Regions from separate parts of the Thioalkalivibrio sp. AKL10 genome, predicted to be linked through region 1. Evidence: predicted binding sites of a transcription regulator. Region 1 holds the regulator's gene; the other holds the start of a gene.
What was found. The regulator sigma-54, encoded in region 1, starts transcription at its own class of promoters, with help from an activator protein. The targets are predictions, from matches to a motif close to TGGCANGNTNCNTGCTT.
Positions count from the first base shown of each region.

Region 2: G333_RS0111290 (DUF4168 domain-containing protein) is a predicted target of sigma-54. The motif match lies at 1,647-1,663, and genes of this name have one in related genera.

Region 1 covers NZ_KB907142.1:327,385-330,724, reverse strand. The annotation lists gene G333_RS0101615 (PTS sugar transporter subunit IIA) at 1-213, opposite strand, end outside; gene hpf (ribosome hibernation-promoting factor, HPF/YfiA family) at 217-555, opposite strand; gene G333_RS0101605 (RNA polymerase factor sigma-54) at 572-2,056, opposite strand; gene lptB (LPS export ABC transporter ATP-binding protein) at 2,145-2,915, opposite strand; gene lptA (lipopolysaccharide transport periplasmic protein LptA) at 2,912-3,340, opposite strand, start outside.
Region 2 covers NZ_KB907145.1:52,604-55,943, forward strand. The annotation lists gene G333_RS0111280 (ATP-binding protein) at 1-89, shown strand, start outside; gene G333_RS0111285 (sigma-54 dependent transcriptional regulator) at 86-1,513, shown strand; gene G333_RS0111290 (DUF4168 domain-containing protein) at 1,817-2,332, shown strand; gene rplM (50S ribosomal protein L13) at 2,572-3,000, shown strand; gene rpsI (30S ribosomal protein S9) at 3,032-3,340, shown strand, end outside.

The DNA of each region.
Region 1 (3,340 bases):
GCGGCCATGGGGAATCGCAACCCCATGGCCGAGACCGGTGGATCCGAGTTTTTCGCGCGCGGACAAGGCCTCGAAGATCGCGTTGCTCCCCGGTCCCGTGCCGTCACCTCCGCCGGCGAGGAGGTCCGCCAGGGCCTCCAGGGCCCGTTTCTGGCTGGAGCACTCGGGTTGCAGGCCAATGCGCTCGGAGGTGATCAACTCGGCAATCGTCATGGATCAGGAGGCCTGCTCGCGGTTGCGCTGGGCACCTTCGGCGCGGTGGTGGTCCTTGACCTTTTCCTTGTGCTTGATCAGTTGACGGTCGACTTTGTCGATCAGCGCGTCGATCGCGGCATACATGTCCTCGTGAGAGGCCTCGGCGTGGATGTGATTGCCGCTGACCTGGAGATTGGCTTCGGCCTGGTTGTGCTGATTCCGGGTCTTCTCGTGGGTCAGCACGACGTGGACGTCGATGACCTTGTCGAAGTGGCGCTCCAGCTTCGCGAACTTCTCGTTGACGTAGTCGCGCAGGGCGTCGGTGATGTCCACGTGGTGGCCGGTCAGGTTGATCTGCATGGTCAGGACTCCTTGGTTACTTGCTGCCGGTGGGCATCGAGGCCATCTGCCGGCGTTCGCTGGATGAAGGGATGTGCATCGCCTCGCGGTACTTGGCTACGGTGCGGCGCGCTACGTTGATGCCCCGGTCCGACAGGACCTGGGCGAGCCGGGCATCGCTGAGCGGCTTGTTCGGGGGTTCGTCGCCAATCAATTCGCGAATCATGGCACGGATGGCGGTGGCGGAACACTCGCCGCCATCGTTCGTGCCGACATGGCTGGAGAAGAAATACTTGAACTCGAAGACCCCGCGCGGGGTGTGCATGTATTTCTGCGTGGTAACCCGCGAGATGGTCGATTCGTGCATCTCCAGGGTCTCGGCAATGTCGCGCAGGATCAATGGCTGCATCGCGACGTCGCCATGCTCGAGAAAGCCCTGCTGGCGGTGGACGATCGCCTCGGCGACCCGCAGCAGGGTGTCGTTGCGGCTGTGCAGGCTCTTCAGGAACCAGCGTGCCTCCTGCAGCTGATCGCGCATAAAGGCGCTGTCGCGGGCATCCGAGACCTGGCGCACCATGCCGGCGTAGAGGTCGTTGATGCGGATACGCGGTGCGATCTCCGGATTCAGCTCCACGCGCCAGCCCTCGGCGCTATGGCGCACGTAGACATCCGGGACCACGTATTCCGAGGTGGCGGAGCTGATCTGTGCGCCGGGGCGCGGGTTCAGGGTGCGGATCAGGTCCAGTGCGCGGGCCAGTTCGTCCGGGTCGCGTACGCCGGACTGGCGCTGCAGGGCCTTGTAGTCGCGCTTGCCCAGGCTGTCCATGCCGTGTTCCAGGATCGCCCGTGCGGCCTCGCGGGCCGGGGCGTCCGGGGCCAGTTCGCGTAGCTGGATCTCCAGGCACTCCCGCAGGTCGCGCGCGCCGACCCCCAGCGGGTCGCACTGCTGAATCCAGTGGAGCACTGCCTCGACCTCGTCGACGCCGACGGTTTCATCCTCGCCTCGGCTGATGGTCTCGGCCAGGGTTTCCAGGTCACCCTCGAGATAGCCGTCGGGGCTGATGGCGTCGATCAGGGCTGCCCCGATGCGCTGGTCGCGGGGTGTCAGATGGCTCAGATGCAGCTGCCACAGCAGGTGATCCTGCAGGCCCTCACCGTCGTCGTCGCTGGTGTTTTCCAGCGGGTCGCGGTCATCCACGCCCTTGTTGGGCGTCGGGGCCGGCTCGTAGATGTCGTCCCAGCGGCTGTCGGTCGTCAGTTCCTCGGGGATCACGTCGTCGCTGGTAGTGGTGGCCTCCATGCGATCGCCTTCCACCAGCTCGCCGTCCTGGTTCAGGCGCTCGGTGTCGGCCTCGGCATCTTCGTCCTCGACCTGTTCGAGCATGGGGTTGCTCTCCAGCGCCTGTTGGATCTCCACCTGGAGCTCGAGCGTGGACAGCTGCAACAGGCGGATCGCCTGCTGCAGTTGCGGGGTCATGGTCAGCGTCTGACCCAGCTGCAGATTCAGGCCGGGTTTCAGCATCGGGTATGCGGGGCGAGGGTTGGCATTGATGGAATCTTAAAGCCTGCCTTGTGGTTTGTGCACCGACCGGGCCGCATATGGGGCGCTTTCACAGGCGGAAGTTCTCGCCGAGATAGACCCGGCGCACCTGGGGATCGGCCAGCAGCTCGTCCGGTGTACCGGCGGCGAGCAGGCGTCCCTCGCTCAGAATATAGGCCCTGTGGCAGATGCCGAGGGTCTCGCGCACGTTGTGATCGGAGATCAGTACGCCGATGCCGCGCTGGGCGAGATGCCGAATCACGTCCTGGATGTCGCCCACCGAGATCGGATCCACCCCGGCGAAGGGCTCGTCCAGACAGATGAAGCGCGGATCCCCGGCCAGGGCGCGGGCGATCTCGGCGCGGCGGCGTTCGCCGCCGGACAGCGCGATGCCCGGGCTGTGGCGCACGGTCTCGAGCTGGAACTCCTCGATCAGCGCATCGCCAATGCGCCGGCGCTCGTGGCGATCGAGTCCGGGGCGCAGCTCGAGCACGGCCTGCAGGTTGTCCCACACGCTCAGGCGGCGAAAGATCGAGGCCTCCTGCGGCAGGTAGCCGAGGCCGGCGCGCGCGCGCACGTGGATGGGCGCGCGGGTGATATCGCGTTCGCCCAGGGTGATGCGCCCGGCATTGGGGCGGATCAGCCCGACCAGGCTGTAGAAGCAGGTGGTCTTGCCGGCTCCGTTCGGGCCCAGCAGGCCGACCACCTCGCCGGGCGCGAGGTCGACGTCCACCTGGTCCAGCACCGTGCGCTGGCCGTAGCGCTTGGTCAGCTCGCGTCCGATCAGGCGGTCGTTGGTTTGTGCCCGTGTGGCGGATGGGCTGGGGGCTGTGGCGTTCATTCGTCGTCGCGCGGCTGGATGGTGATGCGCACGCGCTCGCTGTCGCCTTCGCCGCGTTCGGCCTCGATCACGTCGGTCGTCAGGTCATAGGTGATGCGTTTGCCGCGCGCCTCTTCGCTGGCGGTAACCACATGGGCCTGGTCGGTGAGGATCATGCGGTCCTCGTTCAGCAGGTAGTCGATGCGCAGCGCTGTGGCTATGCGCATCTCCCCGGTTTCCGGATCGGGTGATTCCAGGCGTGCCGGCTCGCCGTGGGCCTCCATTTCGTAGGGGCGGCGATCGCGGGTGCGCACGTAGACCTTGTCGGCCTCCAGGGTCATGTCGCCGCGGATCACGATCACGTCGCCGGTGTAGGTCCCCAGCCCCTGGCGTTCGTCCATCTCCGCGCGGTCGGCAGTGATCTCCACCGGCAGCGCCGGGCCCGA
Region 2 (3,340 bases), on a different contig from region 1:
TGATGCTGGATCGCAGTGTCGCGGGGGAGACCCGATTTGTCGTGCATCTGCCGGTGGTCGCTGGCGCCCAGGAGGATTCGCTTCGATGAGCAGCAAGGCACAAGTCCCCGCAACGCCCCCGGAGTCGGTCCTGGTCGTGGAGGACGATCGCGGGCATCGCGAGCTGCTGACCGAGGAACTGACCGAGGCCGGCTACGCGGTTACGGCGGTTGCCAGTGCCGAGGATGCCGCGCGGGTGCTTACGCAGCAGGCCTTCAGTCTGGTGGTGAGCGACCTGCGCCTGCCCGGCGCGGATGGCTTCCAGGTGCTCCAGGAGGCCCGCGCCCGGGTGCCGGCACCCGGGTTCATCATGCTCACGGGCTTCGGGACCATCGACCAGGCAGTGGCCGCGCTGAAGGCGGGGGCGGATGACTTCCTGACCAAGCCGGTGGATCTGGATCACCTGCGCCTGGCCGCCGACCGGGTGACCGAGGCGCGGCGTTTGAAGGACGAGGTGCGTCGCTATCGTGAGGTCCTTGCGCAGGCCGATGGCTTTCACGGCATGCAGGGCCGCAGTCCGGCCATGCTGCAGTTGTTCGACCTGATTCGGCGGATCGCGGCCGCCGACGGCAGTGTCCTGATCACCGGCGAGTCCGGGACCGGCAAGGAACTGGTGGCGCGCGCGCTCCATGCGGAAAGCGAGCGGGCCGGTGGTCCGTTCGTGGCGATTAACTGCGCGGGCATCCCCGAGGCCCTGCTGGAGTCGGAGTTGCTGGGGCACGTGGCCGGTGCGTTCAGCGGGGCCAAGGGGGCTCGGCGCGGCCTGTTTACCGAGGCCGACGGCGGCACCCTGTTCCTGGACGAGATTGCCGAGATGCCGGTGGCCATGCAGAGCAAGCTGTTGCGTCTTCTGCAGGATGGTCGCGTGCGTCCGGTGGGCGCCAACGAGGAGATCGCGACCGATGTGCGTATCGTGGCGGCCACGCATCAGGATCTGCAGGCACATATTGCCGACGGTCGTTTCCGTGAGGATCTCTACTATCGCCTGGAGACCTTTCGTATCGAGATCCCGCCGCTGCGCGAGCGTGGCGATGACATCGAACGCCTGGCCCTGCAGTTCCTGCGTCAGCAGGCCCTGGCCCGCGACCTGCCCGAGCGTCGCCTGAGCCCGGAGGCCCTGCGCGCGCTGGTGCGGTATCCGTTCCCGGGGAACGTCCGCGAACTCGCGAGTCTGATGGAGCGTGCCGCCACCCTGGCGGCCGGCGAGGTCATCGAGACCCGTGATCTGCCGGAGCGCGTATTCGAGGCGCCCGCCGAGGATCCCGGCGGAACGACGGGCGACCGGGCGGAGGGGGCGACGCCGGTACCGGGGATGGGCGACGACGGCCAGTGGCCGACCCTGGAGGAGCGCGAGCGCGACTACATTCGTCGGGTGCTGGAGCATGTGGACGGCAACAAGCAACGCGCTGCGCGGATCCTCGGCATCGGCCGCAAGACGCTGTACCGCAAACTCGGGGAATCCGACCCATCGTGACATCCTGACCCGGGTCGACCTGACCCATGTGTCATTCTGACCCGGTTTACCGTTGGGGCGTTCCCCGGCCCTTTCGGGATGATGAGAGCATAAGTCGCTGTTTCAAAGTGTTTTGTTTGTCTTTTTCCAATCTTGGCACGATGCCTGCTCCTCCTGGGACAGCAATCGAGGAATCGGAACCGCAGTGATGGACCATTCCTCCTCACACGGTTGCAACGAAATCGGGCGGGCGGACGATCGACCTTGAGTCGTCGCCGGCTTCGCCCCGAGATCCGAACGATCCAAAGGAAAAGGAGCAACATGATGAATATGCGCAAGACGATGCTCGCGATGGCCCTGACCTCCCTGTTTGCCGTGGGTGGAGCCGCCTCTGCCCAGTACGGCGGTGCCGAAGGTGGTGCCGGTGGGGGCGACATGGGCGGTGCCCAGGGCGGCCAGCCGCCGGCCCAGGAAGGCGGTGCCGGTGGCGGTGCTCAGGGCGGCCAGCCGCCTCAGGGTGGTGCCCAGGGTGGCGCGGCCCAGGGCGGTGCCCCGATGCAGGAAGCCCCCGAGGTGGATCTGAGCGAAGAAGACATCGACACTTTCGTAACCGCCTTCGTTGCGGTGCAGGAAGTGCGCGAAGACTTCGCCGACCGCCTGCAGAGTGCCGAGGACGAAACCGAGGCCCAGTCCATGCAGCAGGAAGCACAGGACGAAATGGTCAACGCGGTTGAAGACTCGGGCATGAGCGTCGAGGAATACAACGAAGTGGCCATGGCCCTGCAGAACGACCCCGAGTTGATGCAGGAAGTCCAGGAGCGCGCTGAAGCCCAGCTGTAACGGGCAGCGCAAAACCGCCCCGGGCATTGCGCCCGGGGGGTTGCAGGGGCCGGCCTTCGGGGCGGCCCCTTGTTTGTGTCCGGGGCATGCACGCGAATGTTCGGCACATTGATCCGTGATTCCCCCGAGGGCGGACGCCTTCGCGTCTCGGGAATTGTCCCTGTAGCTTGAATTGGGCAGAGGGAAGCGTTATTCTTGCGCGCTTTCTGAATCGCCCCGACCTCGGAGCATCGAACATCATGAGTACCATTAGCGCCAAGCCGGCCGAAGTCGAACGCGACTGGTTTCTCGTCGACGCCGACGGCAAGACCCTCGGTCGCCTCGCCACGGAAATCGCACATCGCCTGCGCGGGAAGCACAAGCCCGTGTACACGCCGCATGTCGATACCGGCGACTACATCGTCGTGATCAACGCGGAGAAGATCCGCGTCTCCGGCAACAAGGCCATGGACAAGAAGTACTTCCACCATTCCGGTTACCCGGGTGGCATCAAGGAAGCCAACTTCACCCAGATGATCGAGCGTCATCCGGAGAAGGTGCTGGAGCTTGCCGTCAAGGGCATGCTGCCGCGCAACCCGCTTGGCCGGGCCATGTTCAAGAAGCTCAAGGTCTACGCCGGTACCGAACACCGGCACACGGCCCAGCAGCCGCAGCCGCTCGAAGTCTGAGCCGCCAGAATCAGCAAGGGAATCGATCCGAATGGCTATCAATCAGTATTACGGCACCGGCCGCCGCAAGACCGCCTCGGCGCGCGTCTTCCTGCGTCCCGGCACGGGCAACATCACGGTTAACGAGAAGCCGCTGGACGACTTCTTCGGCCGCAAGACCTCGCGCATGGTGGTACGCCAGCCGCTGGAGGCGACCGAGTCGACCGGCAACTTCGACGTGATCGCGACCGTTGAAGGCGGTGGCGGCAACGGCCAGGCCGGCGCGATCCGTCTGGGCATTGCCCGCGCCCTGGTGCAGTACAACGAAGACATGCGCCCGTCGCTGCGTCGTGGTGGTCAC